DNA from 2 places in the Enterobacter sp. DVT3837 genome. Region 2 is predicted to be linked to the other one. Evidence: predicted binding sites of a transcription regulator. Region 2 holds the regulator's gene; the other holds the start of a gene.
The links. Region 2 encodes sigma-54, which starts transcription at its own class of promoters, with help from an activator protein. Its sites were predicted from a motif close to GTTGGCACANNTTTCGCTNT; they were not measured.
Positions count from the first base shown of each region.

Region 1 (7,606 bases), 1.6 Mb from region 2:
GGGCCCTGCCAGCTACATCCCGGCACACACGTCGTCTGCCCTGGCTGCTTCCTTCCGGACCTGACCTGGTGAACAGAGTAGCGTTGCGGGAGAACCAACAGAGCCCCCATTGAGAGCGTTGATAACCAACGCGCTGGCGCATTATCCCTGTGCTAACGCCCAATTGCAAGCTGCCAGGAACCGGATGCTGGTTTCTTGCGCAAACTGGCGCAGCAATCCTGACGATCTTCGTTTAACATGGCTGTCCAGTAAATCCCGCAGGTGAACGTATGGACGAACACGACTCATTTCCACAGCGTGTATGGCAAATCGTGGCCTCTGTTCCGGAAGGCTATGTTACCACCTATGGTGATGTCGCGCGTCTGGCGGGTTCCCCGCGTGCAGCGCGGCAGGTGGGCGGTGTCTTGAAAAGACTACCGGAAGGGAGTACCCTGCCCTGGCACCGGGTGGTGAACCGTCATGGTGTCATCTCGCTGACGGGTCCGGATCTCCAGCGTCAACGTCAGGCATTACTCTCAGAAGGTGTGCAGGTGTCGGGGTCCGGGCAGATCGATTTACAGAAGTATCGCTGGGTATATTGACCCCTCTCCCGAAGGAGAGGGGCAATGCAGAAATTACATCTGCGTCGGTGGGGTTGGCAGGGAAGGCTGATTGGTCTGCGGAGCAACCGGGACTTCGGTCTGCTGCACCGGCACCAGGTTCAGGTCAACTTTGGTCCCACCGTTGTTAATCGCTTCCTGGACCGTATCGGTGATAAAGACCAGCTTACCGTTAATGGTTACCGCTGCGCTCAGCAGGATACGGGCATTAGGCTGCACGTCTGATGGGTTGTACGGCAACACGAAGCTAAACGGTGCTTGCTTACCTTCAGTACGGACGGCACGCTGCGCCAGCACTTTCGACGGCGCGTCTGCCAGAGAAGCATCAGACAGGGTTACCGTTAATACCGCATCCGGCGGTAAGGCCACTTTCTGTTTAATCCAGATGGTACCGGAAACGTTAGGCTGCTGAATGGATTGCTGAGAAAGGGTATTAATCCCGTTTGGGTCTGCTGCTGGCACTGGCACCTGGGCGCTCTTACCGGCACAGGCGGACAACGCCACCGCAATAGCTACACCACTTAGCATGGGCACGAGTTTCATTGAAGTCTCCTTATCATCAATGCACCAGCGGGATCGATCCCATCCGATGTCGTTTCAATCACATAACGTATTCAAGTGTGGCACAGATCACTGATTAATGCCTGAGATCGTCCCGATATTCAGATTATTCTACCCATCGGACCACTTTCATTTCTGCGTTATACTCTGCCTATCTTTCGCTACGGCGTTTATTGAGGACAACTATGAGTCAGGCACTGAACAATCTGCTGACATTACTGAATCTGGAAAAAATTGAGGAAGGACTCTTTCGCGGACAGAGCGAAGATTTGGGCTTACGCCAGGTCTTCGGCGGGCAAGTCGTTGGACAAGCGCTGTACGCTGCAAAGGAGACTGTCCCGGCAGACCGTCTGGTGCATTCATTCCACAGCTACTTCTTACGCCCCGGCGATAGCGCAAAACCGATTGTTTATGACGTCGAAGTCTTGCGAGATGGCAACAGTTTCAGCGCGCGCCGCGTAGCAGCCATTCAGAACGGTAAGCCAATCTTTTACATGACCGCCTCTTTCCAGGCACCTGAAACCGGATATGAGCACCAGAAGGCGATGCCTCCGGCCCCGGTACCCGACGAGCTGAAATCTGAAACCGACATCGCCCGCGCGCTGGCGCATCTGCTTCCACCGCAGGTCAAAGAGAAGTTCCTCTGTGACAAGCCGCTTGAGATCCGTCCCGTCGAGTTCCATAACCCGATGAAAGGTCACACCGCCGAGCCGACGCGCCAGGTCTGGATCCGGGCTAACGGTAATGTGCCAGAAGACTTCCGCGTTCATCAGTATTTGCTGGGTTATGCGTCTGATTTCAACTTCCTGCCGGTGGCGCTGCAGCCGCACGGCGTCGGGTTCCTGGAAAAAGGGATGCAGGTTGCGACGATTGATCACTCCATGTGGTTCCACCGTCCTTTCAACATGAATGAGTGGTTGCTCTACAGTGTGGAAAGTACGTCGGCATCAAGCGCACGCGGGTTTGTACGTGGGGAGTTTTATACCCAGGATGGCGTGCTGGTGGCCTCGACGGTACAGGAAGGGGTGATGCGTAATAGAGGCTGAGGGAACAACCATTAAAAACGGCAACCGAAGTTGCCGTTTTGCTGTTTATTATGCGTTATACGCATTCTCGCCGTGACTGTTGACGTCCAGACCTTCGCGTTCCTGCTCTTCCGGTACGCGCAGACCGACCGTCATGTCCGCCAGTTTATAGCCAATGAAGGCCACTACAGCAGACCACACAACGGTGATAGCAATACTTTCCAGCTGTACCAGCAGCTGATGAGCCATGGTGACGCCTTCTGCATAACCCACGCCACCGAGAGATTTCGCGGCGAAGATACCTGTCATGATACAACCGATGATGCCGCACACGCCGTGTACACCAAACACATCGCAAGGGTCATCAACGCGCAGAATACGTTTCAGTGCAGTCACGCCCCACAGACCCGCCAGACCGGACACCAGGCCGACCAGCAGCGCACCGCCTACACCTACATAACCACACGCTGGCGTGATGCCAACCAGACCGGCAATCGCCCCTGAACAGGCACCCAGCAGGGAAGGTTTACCGCGCACCGCCCACTCACCAAACACCCAGGAGAGGATTGCACCCGCCGTTGCCACTACAGTGTTCACGAAAGCCAGTGCAGCAATTTCGTTCGCGGCACTTGCCGAACCGGCGTTGAAGCCGAACCAGCCAAAGTAGAGGATCGCAGTACCCGTAAAGACCATCGGCAGGTTGTGCGGTTTGAACGCCTCTTTACCGAAGCCAACACGTTTGCCAATCAGGTAGGCCCCTACCAGACCCGCTACCGCGGCGTTGATGTGTACAACGGTACCGCCCGCGAAGTCCAGCGCACCGTGCGTTGCCAGCAGACCACCGCCCCAGACCATGTGTGCAATTGGCACATAGGAGAGCGTCAGCCAGACCACGACAAAAATCAGCACAGCAGAGAAGCGAATACGTTCAGCCAGCGCGCCCACAATCAGCCCGACAGTAATACAGGCGAACGAGCCCTGGAAAGCAACATGGATGTACTGGTAGAAGCTGCCCATCAGCGCGGTCAGCTCAATATTTTTCAGCATCACCCAGTCGAAGTTGCCAAAGAAGGCGTTGCCCGTGCCGAAGGCCAGCGAGTAACCGTAAACCACCCATAGCACGCAGACCAGTGCAAACGTCACGGCAACCTGCGTCAGCATGGAGAGAACGTTTTTGCCACGGATCAGGCCGCCGTAAAACAGCGCGATGCCCGGAATAGACATGAACAGCACCAGCGCGGTGCTGATCATCATAAAGGCGTTATCGGCTTTGTCTGCCACCGCAGGAGCAGCAGCCAGCGCCAGGCCCGGCAGCAGTGCCAGCGAACCCAGACCCGTTTTAAGTGTTGCTATCTTCATTTTCTCGATCCCTATCACTGTGTGCCAGGAGTTACTTACAGTGCCGCTTCGTCAGATTCGCCGGTACGGATGCGAATGACGCGCTGCAGTTCGGCAACGAAAATTTTGCCGTCGCCAATTTTGCCGGTGTAGGCCGCTTTGCTGATCACATCGATGACTTCATCAAGCTGGTCATCAGCAATCGCGACATCAATTTTTACTTTTGGCAGGAAGTTAACGCTGTATTCCGCCCCGCGATAAAGCTCGGCATGACCTTTCTGACGACCAAAGCCTTTCACTTCGGTGACAGTCAGTCCCTGAATACCCATTGAAGACAACGCTTCACGCACGTCTTCGAGTTTGAATGGTTTGATTACAACCGTAACCAGCTTCATAGATCCCCTCCAGTCAGAATTCGGTAATGGCCGCAGCTAACGCAGAGGATATTGCAAGGGGTGTGCCAGAAATGAAAAACAGGGTGAATCGCGGTGCAAGGAGCGTTACGCGGCCTTGATCAACAAACGGGTGAAAAAAAACGCACCATGCCGGTGCACGGTGCGTTTCAGTTTTGCACCAACAGGAATGACTGTTAGTGCGCCGCCTCATTTTGGTGCGTCAGGCGCTCAGTGACTCTTCCTCGCGCACGCTGGCAGCCAGCTCTTCGCCTGCCAGTTGCAACTGGTACATCTGCCAGTAGCGCCCTTTTGCTTCCAGCAACTCCCGGTGTGTACCGCGCTCAACGGCTTGTCCACGGTGCAGCACCAGAATAGTATCCGCATCAACAATCGTGGAAAGGCGGTGGGCAATTACCACCAGCGTCGTATGGTCACGCACGGCGGCAAGTGCCTGCTGGATAGCTTGTTCGGTACCGGAATCAATACTGGCCGTTGCTTCGTCCAGAATCAAAATTTGCGGCGTTTCAATCAGTACCCGCGCCAGCGCCAGAAGCTGTTTTTGCCCAACAGAGAGATTGTTCCCCTGCTCACCCAGCTTCGTATTGATCCCGTCGCTGAACCCACGAGCCAGCTCTGCCAGCTGCACTTTCTCCAGCACATCCCAGACCTGTTCATGGGTATAGTCCCGACCCAGCGTCACGTTGGCGTAGAAGGTATCCGCCATCACGACCGGATCCTGCTGCACCATTGCAACGCCTTTACGTAACACATTATGGTTGAGAGACGCGAGCGGGCGTCCGTCGAGGCGAATTTCACCTTGGCTTAGCGGGTAGTAACCCATCAACAGGCTTGCGAGCGTACTCTTACCGCTGCCGGTATGCCCCACCAGCGCAACAAAGCCCCGCGACGGGACATCCAGCGTGATGTCCTGCAATACCAGCCGGTCTTCGCGATAAGCAAACGAGACGTTATCAAAGGCAATGGCCCCGCTTTGCAGCGCGCGGTCATCGTTGCCGTAGGTCTGACGCGGTCTGTCCATCAACTCGAACACTCGCTCCCCTGCCACGACGGCCTGCTGGAGCATCGACTGCTGTGTCGTAAGCTCAATCAACGGTTCGTTAAGGCGGCCAAGGTAGCTGATAAAAGCATACAGGACCCCAACCTCAATAGTTCCGTGAGTGGTCAGGCCAAACAGCATGAGCAGACCACAGAGCACCAGCGCGGAGAAGAGGCTCAACAGCGGGCGCAACAGGAAACCGTCCAGCCGCAGCGTCTGCATACGCGCCATATAGTGTGAACGACTGGCTTCGCCCATCCGCTCGCCAAAACGTGCCTGCTGGCGGAACTGCTGGATGACGCTCATGCCGTTGATCACTTCATTGAAGCCATCATTAATATCGGCCAGATAGGCTCGCACCCGACGCACAATGGGAGTGCTGTAACGTTGATAGATAATCATCACAATCAACACCGCCGGGAAGATGGTGATCGCCACCAATGCCATACGCCAGTCGAGGCTGAACATCGCCACCAGCATCGCACCAATCAGCGCCGCGCTGCGCAGGACGGTTGCCACCACGGTGACGTACAGATCGCGGATCACCTCCGTATCGTTGGTCACGCGCGATATCACCTGCCCGACCGGCTGGGTATCAAACTCACTGAGCGGCTGGCGCAGCGCAGCGTCCATGACATCAGTACGCAACTGCTGCACGACCCCCACGGCTGCACGGTTAAACAGCAACGACTGGGCATAATGAAGCCCCGCCGCCGTCAGCTGTAAGCCAACGTAAGCCACACCCAGGCCCGCCACCAGCCCCAGAGGCAGGTAGCTTTTGGCAACCATATTGTCGATGAAATAGCTAATAAGCAGTGGACCGCTGACTTCAGCAATCGCCGCAATCCAGAGCAACAGCACGGCAACAGACAGCGGTTTTCGCCACGGTGAACCGTAGGCCAGCAGACGTTTTAGCGTCGGCCACATCGAGCCAAATTTACGCATTAGCGGCCTCCGTATCCTGCTCCGGGGCATAATCCAGCGCCGCTTCAAGCTGTTGATAACGATACATGTCGCGATACCAGCCCGATTGCTCAGCCAGTTTTTCATGCTGCCCGCGCTGGGCAATGTGCCCATGCTGCAACACTAAAATTTCGCTGGCTTCCGCCAACGCCGACAAACGGTGGGCACTGATAATCACCGTACGTCCGTCGCCCCACTGGCGCAGGTTATGCAGGATCTGGTGCTCGGTACGCCCATCCACAGCGGAAAGCGCATCATCAAGAATCAGGATTTCGGCATTGAGAAGCAGCGCGCGGGCAATTGAGATTCGCTGCTTTTGTCCTCCGGACAACATGACGCCACGTTCCCCGACTTCCGTTTCGTAGCCCTGCGGCAGACGCAAAATATCATCATGTACGCTGGCTAAACGCGCCACATGCTCAATCTCTTCCTGCGTCGCCGACGGGCGTCCGAGGGCGATATTGTTTGCTACCGTGTCCGAAAATAAAAACGGCGTCTGGCTGACGACCGCCAGACGACCTCGCCAGTCGTCCAGCAGCAGTTGCGTCAGGGGAATATCATGGAAGCGAATATCGCCCTGCGTGACGTCAAAGTGGCGCTGAATCAATGAGAGCACGGTACTTTTGCCAGAACCTGTTGGGCCACAAATGCCCAACATCTGACCAGGCTTGAGCGTAAAACTAACGTTCTCCAGTACCGGATGTTCCGTTTGCGGATAAACAAACTTACGGACGTCAACATTTATGACACCGCGCCCTTCCGGTACGGCTTCGTTGCCGTCATTCACCACCGGTGCTTCGGCCAGCATGGCGCGAATACGGCTGTAGGCGGCGCTGCCGCGCTCCACGATGTTAAACATCCAGGCCAATGCCAGCATCGGCCAAATCATCAGCCCCAGGTACATCGCAAAGCTGGTCAATTGTCCCAGGGTTAACGAGCCCTGTACCACCATCCAGCTCCCCCCACCAATAGCCAGCAGGTTTGCCATACCGATCGCGACATAGATTGTCGGGTCAAAACGCGCATCAATTCGCGCGACGCGCATGTTCTTCGCCCCCGTGTCAGCGGCATCGGCGGCAAACAGTGCTGATTGCCGGTCCTCCAGACCAAAGGCTTTAATCATACGGATGCTGGTCATACTCTCCTGCGTACGGTCGTTCAGTGAAGAGAACGCCGCCTGCGCCAGCTTAAAGCGCTCATGCAGTTGCTCACCAAAACGGTTGATCGCCAGTGCCATCAGCGGCATCGGCAACAATGCCAGCAGGGTGAGCTGCCAGCTGATCTGGGTCGACATCACAATCAGGACTGCGCACCCCATGACCAGAGAATCCACCAGCGTTAACACCCCTTCTCCTGCGGCGAACACCACGCGATCGACGTCGTTTGTCGCGCGTGCGATGAGATCCCCGGTGCGATGTCGCAGATAAAACTCTGGGTGTTGTCGGCTCAGCTGGCGGTAAAAATCTTCACGCAGCTCAACGGCCAGCTGATAGGAAGCGCCAAAAAGGAGCACGCGCCAGACGTAGCGCAGCAGATAGACAATGACGGCCGTCAGCACCAGCGTGCCAACCCACATCAACACCCGTGCGGTGGTGTAATGCTGTTCGGTGACGCCATCCACGACGTAGCCCACCACCTTCGGCGGGATCAGCTGCAGAATGGCAATGA
Region 1 is NZ_JBWDLA010000001.1:389,867-397,472, forward strand. It holds RNA gene ffs (signal recognition particle sRNA small type) at 4-100, opposite strand; gene AC0XWG_RS01845 (MGMT family protein) at 270-581, shown strand; gene AC0XWG_RS01850 (YbaY family lipoprotein) at 615-1,142, opposite strand; gene tesB (acyl-CoA thioesterase II) at 1,346-2,206, shown strand; gene amtB (ammonium transporter AmtB) at 2,255-3,544, opposite strand; gene glnK (P-II family nitrogen regulator) at 3,580-3,918, opposite strand; gene AC0XWG_RS01870 (SmdB family multidrug efflux ABC transporter permease/ATP-binding protein) at 4,139-5,920, opposite strand; gene AC0XWG_RS01875 (SmdA family multidrug ABC transporter permease/ATP-binding protein) at 5,913-7,606, opposite strand, start outside.
Region 1: a site for sigma-54 is predicted at 3,969-3,988, ahead of glnK (P-II family nitrogen regulator). Genes of this name have one in related genera too.

Region 2 (7,606 bases):
AAAGCGTTTAACGTTCGCGACGGTTACGGTATCCGCTGTGCCCTCACCTCGGGTATCGAGGTAGCGATAATCACCGGGCGAAAAGCTAAACTGGTAGAAGATCGCTGTGAAACGCTGGGCATTACCCATCTGTATCAGGGACAATCCGATAAGATGGCGGCGTTCAATGATTTAGTGGGTAAACTGGCAATTGCACCGGAAAACGTGGCTTATGTCGGGGATGACCTGATTGACTGGCCAGTAATGGCTGAGGTCGGCCTGAGTATCGCCGTTGCCGATGCGCATCCGCTGTTGCTCCCACGCGCTGACTACGTTACCCACATCAATGGCGGCCGCGGTGCCGTACGTGAAGTCTGCGATCTGCTTCTGCTGGCGCAAGGCAAGCTTGATGAGGCCAAAGGGCAATCAATATGAGTAAAACCAGACGTTGGGTTATCATTCTGCTTTCGCTTGTCGCACTGGTATTGATTGGCGTGAATATTGCCGATCGCGACGATACGCAAACGGAAGTGATCAACAATAACGATCCAACCTATAAAAGCGATCACAGCGACACCGTGGTCTACAGCCCGGAAGGGGCACTGAACTATCGCCTGATTGCCCAGCATGTTGAATATTTTTCAGATGACGGTATTTCGTGGTTTACCCAACCTGTCATGACGACGTTTGATAAGGACAAAGTCCCGACGTGGTCAATCAAGTCAGACCGGGCAAAACTGACAAATGACCGTATGCTTTATCTATATGGCCACGTTGAAGTCAACGCTCTGACGCCTGACTCGCAACTGCGAAAAATTACGACGGATAATGCCCAGATCAACCTGGTGACCCAGGATGTGACGTCGCAGGATCTGGTCACTCTGTATGGCACAACATTTAATTCCAGCGGTTTAAGAATGCGCGGGAACTTACGCAGCAAAAACGCCGAGCTGATTGAAAAGGTTAGAACCTCCTATGAAATTCAAAACAAACAAACTCAGCCTTAAAGTAATTATCGCTAGTGCGATGCTGGCGACCAGTCTCCCCGCGCTTGCTGTAACGGGCGATACCGACCAGCCGATCCATATCGAGTCAGACACGCAGTCTCTTGATATGCAGGGTAACGTCGTCACCTTTACGGGTAATGTCGTCATGACCCAGGGCACCATCAAAATCAACGCCGACAAAGTGGTCGTTACCCGTCCGGGTGGTGAGCAGGGCAAAGAGATTATTGATGGCTACGGCAACCCGGCAACCTTCTACCAGATGCAGGACAACGGCAAGCCGGTGAAGGGCCACGCCACGCACATGCACTATGAGCTGGCGAAGGATCTGGTCATCCTGACGGGTAATGCCTATCTGGAACAGCTGGACAGCAATATTACCGGCGACCAGATCACCTATCTGGTGAAAGAGCAAAAAATGCAGGCCTCCAGCGAGAAAGGCAAACGCGTAACCACCGTGCTGGTTCCGTCGCAGCTGCAGGACAAAGGTAAAGGCCAGGCCCCGGCACAGAAGAAGAGTAACTAATTCGTTATGGCAACATTAACTGCAAAAAATCTCGCGAAGGCCTATAAGGGCCGCCGTGTCGTAGAAGATGTCAGTCTGACCGTCAACTCCGGCGAAATTGTGGGCCTGCTTGGCCCTAACGGTGCGGGTAAAACCACAACCTTCTACATGGTCGTTGGCATTGTGCCGCGCGATGCCGGCAACATTGTTATTGACGATGAAGACATCAGTCTTCTGCCGTTGCACGCTCGCGCGCGTCGCGGAATCGGCTATCTGCCGCAGGAAGCCTCTATTTTCCGTCGTCTTAGCGTTTACGATAACCTGATGGCGGTTCTACAAATTCGTAACGACCTGACCAGCGAACAGCGACAGGATCGTGCCAACGAGCTGATGGAAGAGTTCCACATTGAGCACCTGCGTGACAGCCTCGGTCAGGCGCTCTCCGGGGGTGAACGTCGCCGCGTTGAAATCGCGCGTGCGCTGGCCGCAAACCCGAAATTTATCCTTCTGGATGAACCGTTTGCGGGCGTTGACCCCATCTCCGTTATCGACATTAAACGTATCATTGAACACCTGCGCGACAGCGGGCTTGGTGTACTGATCACTGACCACAACGTGCGTGAAACGCTGGCCGTGTGTGAACGCGCCTATATTGTGAGCCAGGGCAATCTGATCGCCCACGGTACGCCGCAGCAGATCCTCGAAGATGATCATGTTAAGCGCGTCTATCTTGGGGAAGACTTCAGACTCTGATAGGGTAGAGGTAACGTAACGCCGAACCGGAGAAAAATGCTCTGAACATGAAGCAAGGTTTGCAATTAAGGCTCAGCCAACAACTGGCGATGACGCCGCAGCTACAGCAGGCAATTCGCCTGTTGCAACTGTCCACGTTAGAACTCCAGCAGGAGCTCCAGCAGGCGCTGGACAGCAATCCGCTGCTGGAACAAACCGATCTTCATGACGAGGTAGATACCCAGCAGTCGCAGGAGACAGAAGCGCTCGATACCGCTGATGCACTCGAACAAAAAGAGATGCCGGACGAGCTTCCGCTGGATGCCAGCTGGGATGAAATCTACACCGCCGGAACCCCTTCCGGTACGCGTGCAGACTACCAGGATGATGAGCTACCGGTCTATCAGGGTGAAACCACCCAGTCGCTACAGGATTATCTGATGTGGCAGGTGGAACTGACCCCCTTCTCCGATACCGACCGCGCGATTGCCACGTCAATTGTCGATGCCGTTGACGACACGGGCTATTTGACCGTCACGCTGGACGATATTCTGGAAAGCATGGGCGACGACGAGATAGAGCTTGAGGAAGTTGAAGCCGTTCTGAAGCGTATCCAGCGTTTCGATCCGGTCGGTGTGGCGGCAAAAGATCTACGCGACTGCCTGCTGATCCAGCTTTCTCAGTTCAGCAAAGAGACGCCATGGATTGATGAGGCGCGCGTTATCATTAGCGATCATCTGGATCTGTTGGCTAACCACGATTTCCGCACCCTGATGCGCGTCACACGCCTGAAAGAAGATGTGCTGAAAGAAGCGGTGAATCTGATCCAGTCGCTCGATCCACGCCCCGGACAGTCGATCCAGACCAGCGAACCCGAGTACGTGATCCCGGATGTGCTGGTCAGAAAACACAATGGCCGCTGGGTCGTTGAACTGAACTCTGACAGCATCCCTCGCCTGCAAATCAACCAGCAGTATGCCTCCATGTGCACCAGCGCACGAAACGACTCTGACAACCAATATATTCGTAGCAATCTGCAGGAAGCGCGATGGTTGATCAAAAGTCTGGAGAGCCGAAATGATACGCTGCTCCGCGTCAGCCGCTGTATTGTCGAACAGCAGCAGGCTTTCTTTGAGCAGGGCGAAGAGTATATGAAACCGATGGTACTGGCAGATATTGCCCAGGCCGTCGAGATGCATGAATCAACCATTTCCCGCGTCACGACGCAGAAGTATCTGCACAGCCCACGCGGTATTTTTGAGCTTAAGTATTTCTTCTCCAGTCATGTGAATACCGAGGGCGGCGGTGAAGCGTCGTCAACGGCAATTCGCGCACTGGTGAAGAAGTTGATCGCCGCGGAGAACCCCGCGAAGCCACTGAGTGACAGTAAGTTAACCACCATGCTGTCCGACCAGGGTATTATGGTGGCACGTCGTACTGTTGCGAAGTATCGAGAGTCTTTATCCATTCCGCCGTCCAACCAGCGTAAGCAGCTGGTTTGACACAACCGATAAGGAAGACACTATGCAGCTCAACATCACTGGACAAAACGTCGAAATTACTGAGGCTTTACGCGACTTCGTGAACGCGAAGTTTGCAAAACTCGAGCAGTATTTCGAAAGGATCAATCAGGTCTATATTGTGTTGAAAGTGGAGAAAGTGACTCATATCTCGGATGCAACCCTGCACGTCAACGGGGGTGAACTCCATGCCAGTGCGGAAGGGCAAGACATGTATGCGGCTATCGACGGCTTGATTGATAAGCTTGCGCGACAGCTTAATAAACATAAAGATAAACTGAAACAACACTAATTGTCCGGGCAGTTAACGGGTGCAGGACGGCCTGTTGTGAAACACAACGGGCCATTTGTACAGTTAGCGCTTAGGTGAAATTATGATGAACAACGATTCCGCTCTTCAACTGAGCAATGTCCTTAACCAGGAATGTACCCGCAGTGCAGTTCACTGCCAGAGCAAAAAGCGTGCGCTGGAGATCATCAGTGAACTGGCCGCAAAACAGCTGGGCCTGCCGCCGCAGGTAGTGTTCGAAGCTATCCTGACCCGTGAAAAGATGGGCAGTACAGGCATCGGCAATGGCATCGCGATCCCGCATGGCAAACTGGAAGAAGACACCTTGCGTGCCGTCGGTGTGTTTGTGCAACTGGAAACCCCTATCGCCTTCGATGCCATTGATAACCAGCCCGTCGATCTCCTCTTCGCGCTGCTGGTGCCTGCTGACCAGACGAAAACCCACCTGCATACGCTTTCTCTGGTCGCAAAACGCCTGGCTGATAAAACCATTTGCCGTCGACTGCGCTCAGCCCAAAGTGATGAAGAGCTCTATCAAATTATCACTGAAGCAGAAGGCAATCAGGATGATGCATAACCAGGAGATGGCTTTCACATCTGTTGTCCTGAGGAGAAACGGAACATGGTACTGATGATTGTCAGTGGCCGTTCGGGGTCGGGGAAATCCGTTGCTCTGCGCGCGCTGGAAGACATGGGTTTTTACTGCGTAGATAACCTGCCGGTCGTGTTGTTACCCGATCTGGCTCGGACGCTTGCGGAAAGACAAACCTCTGCCGCCGTCAGTATCGACGTTCGTAATATGCCTGAATCGCCAGAAATTTTTGAGCAGGCGATGAGTAACCTGCCTGAGGAATTCTCACCTCAGTTGCTGTTCCTGGATGCAGATCGTAATACCCTGATCCGCCGCTACAGCGATACCCGCCGTCTGCATCCGCTTTCCAGTAAGAACCTCTCTCTGGAGAGCGCTATCGACGAAGAGAGCGATCTGCTGGAGCCGCTTCGTTCTCGTGCTGACCTGATCGTCGACACCTCTGAGATGTCCGTTCATGAGCTGGCGGAAATGCTGCGTACCCGTTTGTTGGGCAAGCGCGAGCGTGAACTGACGATGGTGTTCGAGTCCTTCGGCTTTAAGCACGGTATCCCCATTGATGCGGATTATGTTTTCGACGTGCGTTTCCTGCCGAACCCGCACTGGGATCCAAAACTGCGTCCAATGACAGGTCTGGATAAACCCGTCGCGGCCTTCCTCGACCGACACACAGAAGTTCACAATTTTATCTACCAGACGCGAAGCTACCTTGAGCTATGGTTACCTATGCTGGAAACAAACAATCGTAGCTACCTGACAGTGGCGATTGGCTGTACCGGCGGTAAACATCGTTCGGTCTACATCGCCGAACAGCTGGCCGATTATTTCCGTTCACGCGGAAAGAACGTTCAGTCCCGTCATCGCACGCTGGAAAAACGTAAAACATGACCGTAAAACAAACTGTTGAGATCACCAATAAGCTGGGCATGCACGCACGCCCGGCGATGAAGCTGTTTGAGCTGATGCAGGGGTTCGATGCAGAAGTTCTGCTGCGTAATGATGAAGGCACAGAAGCGGAAGCGAACAGCGTGATCGCACTGCTGATGCTGGACTCAGCCAAAGGACGCCAGATTGAAGTAGAAGCCACCGGCCCCCAGGAAGAGGAAGCGCTGGCGGCGGTGATTGCGCTGTTTAACGCCGGTTTTGACGAAGACTAACGTTCGTCCCTTCGGCGGGTGGCGTTGTGCTTACCCGCCCTACATGAGATTATTACGCTGCATAAACCCCTCCCCGCCCAGTTGATTCATCTGGCGCATAATCCACGCCTGTCGGCTTCGCACGTAGCCTGATGGGGCACTGGCTTTAAAACGGATGGGATTAGGTAAAACAGCGGCCAATAGCGCAGCTTCTGACATACTTAGACGGCTTGCAGGCTTATTGAAATAACGCTGCGCAGCGGCTTCCACACCAAATACGCCGTCGCCAAACTCAGCGATATTGAGATAGACGGTCAGAATGCGTCTTTTGCTCCAGACCGTTTCCATCCCCAGGGTCAACCCCGCTTCCAGCCCTTTTCGCACCCAGCTTCGACCATCCCATAAAAACAGATTTTTGGCCGTCTGCTGCGACAACGTCGACGCGCCGCGCACGCGGTTTTCGTGGCGTTCGTTATGAGCAAGCGCCTTCTCAATGGCCGCCACGTCGAACCCCCAGTGCTCCGGGAATTTCTGATCCTCTGCCGCGATGACTGCCAGCCCCATGAACGGTGAGATCTCGTCCATGCTTACCCAGTCGGAATGTGCAACATAGCGGAAATCCCCAGAGAGCCATGCGCCAATCTGGCGCTCAACCATCACAGCAGAGAAAGGGACCGGTACAATGCTGAATAAAGCAATCCCGCCGCCCCAGAAGACCGCCAGTACGAGCAGAGCTCTCAGCAGGAAACGCTTTAACCTTGCACCGGGACTGAACTTACGACTCATTCAGCAAGCACCAGCACTCTGTCCACCAGCTTTTCAATGCCCGTGGCTGCTTCAGCAATATTCTGCGCCAGCATGTATGCAGGCGCGGTAATAATTTTATTGTCTTCGTCCACCACGATGTCATCGACAGGACACGGCACATGTTCGCCGCCCATATCCTCAACAACTTCAGCAGTGTCGATGTCGGTCCCAATGGTCAGGCGCAGTGGGAAATCAAAAATTTTCGGCAGCATCGCCGGGGCAATACAGATAAAACCCAGCGGTTTACCCGCAGCGTGCATCGCACGTGACAGCGCTTTTAAATCCGGATCAACATGGCACTCTGCCCCCTGGGAAGCAAAGCTGCTCAGGTTTTTCGCTGCGCCAAACCCGCCTGGCACAATTAACCCATCAAGCTCTGAAGCATTAGCCTGATTAAGAGGGTGAATATCGCCGCGAACAATGCGTGCCGCTTCAATCAACACGTTACGAGTTTCCGCCATCGGCTCGCCGGTCAAATGATTAATTACATCAGTCTGGCTTTTATCCGGCGCGAAGCAGACAACATCAGCTCCGTTTCGGGAAAGCGCCAACAATGTGATGACGGCTTCATGTATCTCTGAACCGTCGTAAACACCACATCCGCTCAGCACGACACCAATCTTTTTCATCATCAGGTTCCTTCTTTGCAACTCGCTGAAGCACATTAATAATTTTGATTAAAACGCTATGCTTCACACATTTCACTGATTCATGTAACAAACCATTTAAGATTTGCTATCTTATCTGCGTGCGGCCTAAATTTTTCAGGCGGCGCCCATTCGAAAATAACTTGAAAAAACAGGCGCAGCCAAGATTTCCCTGGTGTTGGCGCAGTATTCGCGCACCCCGGTTAAGCCGGGGTCATTTTTTTCTGGCGTCGACCCAGGCTTTAAGTACCGCAACATCGTTTTGCCACTCTTGTTTCATCTCTTCGACCCAATCACCCACGTTATCTTCCCATGCAGGTAAATCAGGCGACTGAATCTGTTGTCCCAGCTGTTGCAGGTGACGCAGGCCAACCGAGCCGGCCGCACCTTTGATTTTA
Region 2 is NZ_JBWDLA010000001.1:2,010,385-2,017,990, reverse strand. It holds gene kdsC (3-deoxy-manno-octulosonate-8-phosphatase KdsC) at 1-414, shown strand, start outside; gene lptC (LPS export ABC transporter periplasmic protein LptC) at 411-986, shown strand; gene lptA (lipopolysaccharide ABC transporter substrate-binding protein LptA) at 955-1,509, shown strand; gene lptB (LPS export ABC transporter ATP-binding protein) at 1,516-2,241, shown strand; gene rpoN (RNA polymerase factor sigma-54) at 2,289-3,722, shown strand; gene hpf (ribosome hibernation promoting factor) at 3,745-4,032, shown strand; gene ptsN (PTS IIA-like nitrogen regulatory protein PtsN) at 4,115-4,606, shown strand; gene rapZ (RNase adapter RapZ) at 4,652-5,506, shown strand; gene npr (PTS phosphocarrier protein NPr) at 5,503-5,775, shown strand; gene mtgA (monofunctional biosynthetic peptidoglycan transglycosylase) at 5,815-6,540, opposite strand; gene elbB (isoprenoid biosynthesis glyoxalase ElbB) at 6,537-7,190, opposite strand; gene arcB (aerobic respiration two-component sensor histidine kinase ArcB) at 7,423-7,606, opposite strand, start outside.